3 regions of the Enterococcus hirae ATCC 9790 genome follow, and region 1 is predicted to be linked to each of the others. Evidence: riboswitches for the same ligand, from Rfam matches in the RefSeq annotation. Region 1 holds a riboswitch; each other region holds the start of a gene.

Region 1 (3,288 bases):
TTTCGTCGTTTCTTTTGGAGGATCAAGGAAAGCAAGGTATCCAATCAATACCATATCTGACTCATCTTTCACTGAAAATTCGCCAACTACGCTTGGGTTTGTTTTTTGGGCCACCCCGATTACACGTAGACCATCTTCATTTAAATCTCTCACTTTTGCAAGAACTGATTCTCTTTTTTCATTGGTTAATGGACTAACGATCCCATCAATGTCGATGTAATTAGAGATACTCAACATCTCTTCGATCGCACCTTTGGTAATCATTTGTGTTTTACCTGCGGTGTCCTCTACAACGACACTCATCCGACGACGTTCAAAGTCAAATGGAATTTCATCCACTTTGCGGTAATTGATTTTATCGGTTGCTAACGTTTGTTTGGCTTCATCAATAATTGCTACATCCAACAGATTTTTTAATCCTGTTTGATAGTAACTATTTAAATACGCATGGCGTAAAACACGATCATCTTCTTTACCAGAACAATCCATGTGGTATTCTAAAATGATTTTATCTTGAGTCAATGTCCCAGTTTTATCCGTACATAACACGTCGATCGCACCAAAGTTTTGGATCGCATTCAAATTTTTGATGACTGTTCCTTTTTTCGCCATCACACTAGCGCCTTTAACTAAGTTCGTAGTAACAATCATTGGTAACATTTCAGGTGTAAGACCGACTGCTACAGATAAACCGAATAGAAAAGCTTCCAGCCAATCCCCTTTAGTCAACCCATTGATAACGATAACTGTTGGTGCCATTAAAGCCATGAATTTGATCAATAACATGGATGTTTTATGAATACCAATTTCAAAGCTTGATTTGATCGGTTTTTCAGAGAGCGTTTGAGCCACATGTCCAAATAATGTTTCATTACCAACAGATACAATAATACCTTCAGCACTCCCGCTGATAACGTTACTTCCCATAAAAGCCAAATTTTCATAACTAGTTTCACTCAAAGTCTCATCATCGTAAACAATCGCTTGCTTTTCGACAGGGTAACTTTCACCAGTTAAGGCAGCTTGTGAAATAAATAAATCTTTGGCTGACAACAGACGCATATCTGCAGGAATCATATCACCTGCTGATAATCGAACAAGGTCTCCACAAACGATTTCTTCCATTGGAATCTCAGTATAATCACCGTTACGTTTAACTGCTGCGGTTACTTTTACCAATGATTTTAATTTTTCTGCGGCTTGGTTAGAGCGAACAGATTGAACCAACGTCATCGTTCCACTGACGATGACCATCGTAAAGATGATAATTACTCCAAATAAATCTTTATCCCCAGGAGCGGCTAACACGTATTCTGTGATAAATGAAATCACTCCGAGTGCAATCAATACCAAGGTGAATGGTGTAATATAAGCTTTTAAAGCTTCTACAATAAAGGGTGTTTTCTTCCCATAAGAGATTGAATTTTCACCATATTTTTCTCTTGATTCTTCAATTTGTTCGTCTTTCATTCCTTGATCAGTCGAATGAAAGAAGTTCAATAATTCTTGTTTTGTCTTTCCTGCAAATGCAGCATACATTTTTTGTGTATCTCTCTTTTTTTCCATCTCATTTTTCTCCTTAGACCCAGTAAATATAAGCAATACTTATTTAAGCTGGGTTATTTTTAGTTAGTTGAGTAATGGAGAAAATGCTGTATTTAAAGGGGCTGAAAACAGATAGATAATAGCCTCAGCCAGCAATTTCTCTCGCATTATTTTCTTCGCAGGACTGTCATCCATTTGTTCTCATCTCCTTTAACTTGATAGAATTGTTCTTGTTTCTCTTTCGTTTTAAAAGCATCAACTTCCCAACGAAACCACCTCCATTTTTTGTTTGTTAGGATTGTTTCAACACAAAAAGACCTTTCATCAAAAATTCAGCGAAAGGTCGAAAAAGCACATAAAAAAAAGCTTCTTTGATCTCATCGTTGAGTTTTGACACTGTACAACGTAAAAAGCAATTCCTTGCTTTTAGCTACCTTATGAAAAGCCTTGTCTCGACAATTCCTGTTCTACCCATTGGCGTCTCTCGACGTTTTTGGGCAGTAGCCTGTGTTTGTATAGGAGCCTCACCTAACAAATCCTATTTAGTTTTCCTTCGTAAATATAACAACTTATGCACCGATTGTCAAACTTATTTTTTGCTTTTTCCAAACATTTATGGTAAATAAATTGTTTTTGATTGATGGGGTTAGAAAATTCTTATTGTACTTAATAGCTCGTATGTTGATCAGCTTTTTCACTTTGATTGTGGGTTTACTCAGACACCAGTATAATAAAGGTATAACAAAAAAAGGGGTGTATCAGATGGAACGTACATTGGTCATTATCAAACCGGATGGTGTCAGACGTCATTTAATTGGGCGGATCATCCAACGATTTGAAGAAAAAGGATTAGCAATTACTGAAATGAAGTTTGCAACAATGACAAAAGAACTCGCACAAGAGCATTATCATCACTTAAGCGGTCGGAGCTTTTTCGATGAATTAATTGATTATATGACCTCGGGACCAGTAGTCTATCTTGTTTTAGCTGGAGAGGATGTCATCGATATCGTCCGTAAGATGGTCGGTGCAACTAAAGCTGTAGATGCTGTTCCTGGAACGATTCGTGGAGATTATGCCTTACCTGGAACTGAAAATATCATTCATGCATCTGATTCAAGAGATGCTGCAACCAATGAAATCAATCGTTTTTTCCCATTATTCGATACAAAAAAGCAAAAATCTGAGATCGTTCATCCTGAATGACCAAACAGATTTGCTCTTACTGATAGTTGAGTGAAAGAGCAGAAAAGTACCTGACAGTTCGTTTAGTCAATGATTATTGCAAGGTCTTTTCTACTCTTATTCACTTGCCTTACTTATTCTTGTTCTATTTTTGCAATCTGTTCAAACAACATCATTTTTTTCTCTTCTTCTTTTATCACTTCCAAAAGTTTCTCTTCAAGACGTTTGCGCTCTTTCTTGCCTAGGGTATATTCGATGACCGTAAAAAAAGTATTCAACTCTTTTGAAAGTGGTTCACCTAAGGCTTGTGCAATCAGCTTTCTGTAGTATTCTGTCATCAAACTTTCATAAATGATTGTTGATTTTTCTTTGTGTGCCAAACTGCGAGACATATCGAGGTTGATACTACGCGCTTTTTTGAAACGTTTTTTATCGATATAATAAAGTGTGAGATTCATTAAAAATGTAAATAAATAGTCTTCATTCAAAGAATCGGTCATTTGTCGCATTCTTTTTTTGATTTTCAAGTAATGATTGTCTAGAAATGAATCACTGAAA
Region 2 (3,288 bases), 400 kb from region 1:
CTAGGAAACGAGTAACTCGTACGTATTTCCAATTGTGAAACGGCAGGTCTGATTCGTGCAATGAGCTTTTTTAGAATATACCCAAAAAAACTAACCGCAAAGATATTACAGATATTCCAAATCGCTAACAAATGGTAATTCTTTTTCCAAATATAAAAAGCAAAAAGAAAGGCGAAACATAAGGTCGGACCAATCGTTGCTAACTTAGCAAACAAACGAACAATCGTTGTTAGTTGTGGAAAATTAGGTAAATCGATCTTTGTATAAACCGCTAAATCTAGTGTTTCGAACCATGGAGGATTGATTTTTACGCATAAAATCAATCCAATCAAAAGACATAATGGAACGATTGATAATTTCAGTGCTTTTTGTTGATAATCACTCATAAAACTTTCACTTACTTTCTAACTTCATCTGACTAAACAAATGACTTATTCTACTTTTTTAAAACCTAAAATCATACCTAATCCGCCTCCCATGATCAACAAGGAGGTTCCTCCTTGACTTAGAAAAGGCAAAGGAATTCCTGTTAAAGGCAGTAAACCAATCGAAGCGCCGATATTTTCTACGATTTGAAATAATAGTCCAAATACGAGTACTACCGCTAGATATAGATTTCCTTTATTGTTTGTCTGTATCGCAGTGTAAATAACTTGGTAGAAAAGATAGAAATATAGAAAAACGACGGTCACGCTACCTAAAAAACCAAACGTTTCGGCAATTACAGTAAATACCATATCTGATTCACGTACCGGTACATAGATTGGTGGTATTTCAGCTGGTCGTCCACTAAATCCACCTGCACTAACAGACAATAAGCTTTGTGATTGTTGGTATCCGATCGATTGACTGTAAGCAAAAGGATCGATCCAAGCTCTCACCCGGTCTAATTGATACGTCTTAAAGTTCAGACTATAAAGGATCTCATTACCGTATTTCGTAAAAACTAGACAAATCAATATGACCCCAATAATAAATAAAAAACTAGCACATACGGCCAAGATCTTCCAATGGACCCCTGCAATCATGAACAGAGCCCCCAAACAAATAATAAATACCAAACTTGTCCCAAAATCTTTTTGCATATACATCAACAAGAAAGTTGGTAAACTGATCAACAGAACTTGAAAGACATAGATCAGATCCGTTTTCACGGTACGTTCACTGACTTTCTTTTCATAAAGCAAGGTGAAATAAACGAGAACTAATGCAAAAGTCAATTTAACCAATTCAGAAGGTTGAAAAGTAAAACTACCCATCCTCAGCCAACGTTTCGTATCGGTTAATTGGTACATCACCGGATCATAAAATTTGTAGAGCAAACTCATAATTGCTAATGAAATGGCATAAAAATAAGGAGACAATCGTAACAATAACGCTGTCTTGATTTTTTGTGTCAGTAACAAAAGTCCTAATGAAGCAATGCAAAAGATCACTTGTTTTAAAACAATAGTTTTATAAGGAACTTGGTCGTAGACTGCTGCTCCATATTGCACACCGATACTTAATAAATAAAAGAGAAAAATCGGCAAAAATAACGCATAATTAAACTCAAATGATTTTGATTTCACACACAACACCTCTTAAACGAAAGTTTTCGTAACCAGAATTTCTCTAATCTTCTTATCAAAACATCCGTTATCAACTAGTATCCATTTTGCCATCCTTTCTATTAGGCAAAAGGAGTCACTTTCACATGAGGAAAAATAAAAGTAGCGTGATCAAAATGTGCTGTGATTTATTTTCAAGTAAGTGGTGTAAATATCCAACTCCAAAAAATAAGCCGAAAATTCACAAAAATCAGCAAAGATTTTTAGAAGTTTCGGCTTATTTGTTAAAGTTGCGTACATCAACAACTATCTCATCGTGTGAGTTTTGACACTAAACAACGTAAAGATTTCTCTTAGCTATCTTATGAAGAGCCTTAATTCGACAATTCCTGTTTTACACATTGGCGTCTTTCGACGTTTCTGCGCAATAGCCTATGTTTGTTTAGGAGCCTCGCCTAACAAGTATTAAATTTGAAAAAAAGTATATCCTTTAACGAACAATTTCACAATAGCATCCCGTAGAAAGTTCGCAAAAATTTAGTCATATTTAACCTTTTCCTTAATTTTACCGGCAATTAGCAAAAAAAGAGAGCTTTTGACTAGGAATAATATGAATAAATATAATAAATATATAGTAGCTTTTTATCCATTCTGCTGTTATCCCAATCAGTCTCTCTTTTTTATAAATACTTATTTTTTACGTAATTGCATCAAAAATTTTCTAGCTACGTCCTGATTCATTCCTTCGGCTTTTCTTAGAAATTCAGCGACTTGTTCAATTTCAGTTCCTTGTGCCCCGACTGTGATCGCTAAGGCTCTAGCTTGAAGCGACATATGCCCCTTTTGGATACCGTCTGTCACTAATGCCCGCAAAGCAGCTAAATTTTGTGCTAAACCGACGGCAGCAATGATTTGAGCTAATTCTTTTGCTGATTCAATCTTCAACATGTCTAGTGCAATCTTTGCTTTTGGAAGAATCCTAGAAGCTCCTCCAACTGTTGCCACTGCCAAAGGTACCGTTAATTGTCCAATTAACTTATCTCCAATCATTTGCCAGTCTGACAGGCCTTGGTAAGCACCATCTTTCGCAGCATACGCATGAACGGCAGCTGCACAAGCTCTCGTATCGTTTCCAGTAGCAAGAATGACAGCTTCGATGCCATTCATGATCCCTTTATTATGTGTTGCTGCCCGATAAACATCTAATTTAGCATACTCGGAAGCTTGTTGGATTTTTTCAGCAATTCTCTTTCCTGCTTCAATCGTTTTTCCCAATCGCTCGAAGGGAATCTCACAACTAGCTGTTACTAATGATTCTGTTGCGAAATTGCTTAAAATACTAAATAAAATCTCTTCTTTAGGAAACCAGGAACGTATTTTCTGGGCAACACCTTCTAAGATAGCGTTGATGATATTAGCTCCCATCGCATCTTTTACATCAACCAAGAAATCGATCGATAAGTAATCCAAATTATTACCCTTAAAGTTTCTTGTTGCGATTTCCTGCACTCCACCACCACGTCTCACGATCGAGGGATAACTTGCATTCGCACATGCTAGTAGTTCATCTTGTCTGGCGATGACAGCATCAGTTATACCTCGATTATCCAGTTCCCCTGATAGTACAATCTGACCACGCATCAGGCGTTGTGGTGTAATTGCTGTAATGTCTCCACATATTTTTGCTCCGTTACTGGCTGCAGCAATTACAGACGGTTCTTCTGTCGCCATCGGTACT
Region 3 (3,288 bases), 850 kb from region 1:
CAATAACGTAGGGAATAACCATAGGATTGAATAAGGTTTCATGAAAACGCCTCCTCCATATTATTTTAGTTGAAATAGCCATAAACAGCAAAGTAAATACTTGCTAAACAATGCACAGCTCTTTAATAGAGGAAAAACGTAATTAGCAACACTTCCAATACGGATTCTTGACAAAAAAGAACAATGATAGATAGTAAAAAATAGTGTCTGACTAAATCTAGACAGGAGAACAGTTTTTGATTCTGTCAAATGAAAGCAGGGGAGTAGATGTTTACACGTTTGTCATCTCAATTAACAGAAAGAGAAAATTATAAATTACTGATTGGTTCAATTATTCCCAGACCAGTAGCTGTTGTTTCAACATTAACTGAGAAAGGGAACTTAAACATTGCGCCATTCAGCTATTTTAATATCGTTAGTTCAAATCCACCCATCGTTTCGTTAGCTGTCCAAAGAAAGAATGAGCAGATGAAAGATACTGCTAAAAATATCTTAATAAGGAAAGCAGCAATTATCCAAGTTTTAGATGAGCAAAATGTGGTGGAGGTCAATAAAACAGCAGCAACTCTTCCGCAAGAAGAAAGTGAACTAACCTTGACTAACTTGACTACGAAAATAAATAGGAATGGTTCAATTCCACCAATCAATGAGGCAAAAATTGTTTTTGAAACGGATTTATATGACCATCTCGAAATTAAAAATGAGCAAGAAGTTACTGCCGATCTTTTCTTATTAAAAATCCATACGTATCAATTAAATGAAGAGGTATATGATCCAGTATCTGGGAAGATCGATCCCAAGAAACTACAACCAGTTAGTCGATTAGCAGGGAATGATTATGCAACCTTAGGGAAAATCTTTACCATCCCTAGGCCAAAGTGAACTACATGACGATAAATATGTTATTTTTAGAGGATGTATAATCCTAAGAATATTATTATAATATTGGCGTAAGAAATAAAATTTAGCTAAAACATTTTTTAGTTATAAAAAACAATAAAGTTTTTTAGGTAAACCGAATGATTTAAAGTTTTATTTGAAATATACAAGTAAAAAGGCAGATATGAGGATTTCTGGTGCATGGATAAACTGGTATGTAAATGTTAAGATAACTTGATAATTTATTCCGAAAAGTGAAAACGAGAAAATCAAAACAGAAAAATCAATCAAGTCAGCAAAGGATTTTCATATTAAACGACTTCCTAAAAAGGGGAAATATATTAAAGATTGATTAATTTTGTTTTTTTATCAAATAAATGATTGCTAAAATAGTTAAAGAAGCTTACTATTAACTCTGTAAAAAATAAAAATAGTAATAACCTTGTTAGGTGAGGCTCCTATACAAACATATGCTATTGCTCAGAAACGTCGAAAGACGCCAATGAGTCAAACAGGAATTGTCGGATTAAGGCTTTTTCAAATAGCTAAGAGTGTTTCTTTACGTTGTATAGTGCTAAAACTCGGACGATGAGATGATGCTAGGTCAGAATTCTTGTTCGAAAAGGTTTCTGACCTTTTCTTATATTCTATAACTGATTCTATATTTAACTGCTCGTGTTCGCCTAACTTGTGTAAGAGGAGGGGGATATGCGATGTGGAAAAACAGAAAGATCGACTGGTTGATTTTAGGCCCTTATTTGGCTTTGTCAATTGTCGGTCTTTTAGAGATATATAGTGCTAGTTCCTATCGTTTATTGGTAGCAGGAAGTGATCCTAAAAGCTTATTTATTCGGCAATTTTTGTTTATTATCCTTAGTTGGGGCGTAATTGTATTGACCTATTCCATCAGATTACAAGTTCTACTGAAACCAAGAATAATAAAAGCTGGATTGATTGTATCGGGCTTATTATTAGCGATGATGAAACTCGGGATTTTTGCTGTAACAGTTAATGGTGCCCAGCGGTGGGTTTCAATCGCTGGAATCCAGTTTCAACCATCAGAAATCGCAACCATTTTTTTGATTTTATATTTAAGTCGTTTTTTTAGAAATGACCGCAGTGTTCCTGAGAAACTTCATATACCAGTATTGATCGTGGGCGGAATCGCCGTGCTTGTTTTGTTTCAACCTAAAATTGCGGGAGCACTGATGATTTTAGCTATTGCTGGAGCTATCTTTTGGGCTGCAGCTATTCCCATTAAAAAAGGGCTGATAATTATCGGAGCAGCGATTGCTAGCTTGATCTTAGTAGCTGGCTTAGTTTTACTACTTGAAAAGCATCATTTGTTACCTTCATTTTTTGAACACGCTTATGACCGAATCGCAATGGTTCATAATCCTTTTTTAGATGAACATGGTGCAGGATACCAGATGAGTAACTCTTACTATGCACTATACAACGGTGGCCTATTTGGTCGAGGAATGGGGAATAGTATTACTAAAAAAGGTTATCTCCCTGAATCCGAAACAGATTTTATTTTCTCAGTCATTGCTGAGGAGTTTGGGTTGATAGGCGCATTACTTGTTTTGTTTTTGCTTTTCTTATTATGTATGCGAATCTTCCAAAAGAGTACGAAACAAAAGAACCAACAGGCAAATTTGATCTTAATTGGTGTAGGGACATGGATACTCGTTCAGACAAGTATCAATATTGGAAGCATCCTTGGTTTAATTCCAATGACAGGTGTACCATTGCCATTTGTTAGCTACGGAGGAACAAGCTATTTAATCTTGTCTTTTGCTATTGGATTAGCTTTGAATATCTCGTCTCGACAAGTGAAAGAGAAAAATAAGCAGGTTGAGAGGTTACAACTCAAGAAACCTAAACTGTTAAACAAGAACAATTAAGAATCTCTCAATTGGACTATCATAATAAAAAAATGGCTATATTTCAAGTAAGAGGTTCGGTTAGAAAGAGGAATCGAAAATGAAAACATTTCAAAAAGTGATTTTAGGTCTATTGACGGCAGTCGTCATTGTCATCGGCTATTTTTCTTTTGAGTTTGTTCATGGTTATTCTTCAACGAGTCGAGCAGACGATGTACCAAAAGTAGAAGCCAAAAGTGTTCCTAAGATTATCAATGTGGCATTGATTGGCTCTGATGCCCGGTCGAAAGAAGAAAATGGACGTTCAGATTCTTTGATGATTGCTCAGTATAATCAAAAAACTAAAAAAGCAAAATTGGTTTCGATTATGCGTGATTCTTATGTAGATATACCTGGGCATGGTCAAGATAAGATCAACGCAGCTTATTCATATGGAGGGATTGATCTTTTGAACCAAACATTGAAAGAAAATTTCAAATTTGAAACACCTTATTATGCAAGTATCACCTTCCAAGATTTCATT

What was found. A riboswitch is a leader RNA that binds a small molecule or an ion and turns the genes downstream of it on or off. The one in region 1 is predicted to bind magnesium.
Region 2: another riboswitch for magnesium. It lies ahead of EHR_RS12690 (FtsW/RodA/SpoVE family cell cycle protein); the one in region 1 lies ahead of mgtA (magnesium-translocating P-type ATPase).
Region 3: another riboswitch for magnesium. It lies ahead of EHR_RS10640 (FtsW/RodA/SpoVE family cell cycle protein); the one in region 1 lies ahead of mgtA (magnesium-translocating P-type ATPase).

The regions. Positions count from the first base shown of each region.
Region 1 is NC_018081.1:256,819-260,106, forward strand. It holds gene mgtA (magnesium-translocating P-type ATPase) at 1-1,566, opposite strand, end outside; M-box (ykoK) riboswitch at 1,914-2,088, opposite strand; gene ndk (nucleoside-diphosphate kinase) at 2,308-2,751, shown strand; gene EHR_RS01330 (helix-turn-helix domain-containing protein) at 2,865-3,288, opposite strand, start outside.
Region 2 is NC_018081.1:2,680,646-2,683,933, forward strand. It holds gene EHR_RS12685 (phosphatase PAP2 family protein) at 1-386, opposite strand, end outside; gene EHR_RS12690 (FtsW/RodA/SpoVE family cell cycle protein) at 432-1,571, opposite strand; M-box (ykoK) riboswitch at 1,853-2,020, opposite strand; partial or broken gene EHR_RS14725 (hydroxymethylglutaryl-CoA reductase, degradative) at 2,241-3,288, opposite strand, start outside.
Region 3 is NC_018081.1:2,231,385-2,234,672, forward strand. It holds gene EHR_RS10630 (ankyrin repeat domain-containing protein) at 1-42, opposite strand, end outside; gene EHR_RS10635 (flavin reductase family protein) at 268-882, shown strand; M-box (ykoK) riboswitch at 1,314-1,479, shown strand; gene EHR_RS10640 (FtsW/RodA/SpoVE family cell cycle protein) at 1,593-2,786, shown strand; gene EHR_RS10645 (LCP family protein) at 2,866-3,288, shown strand, end outside.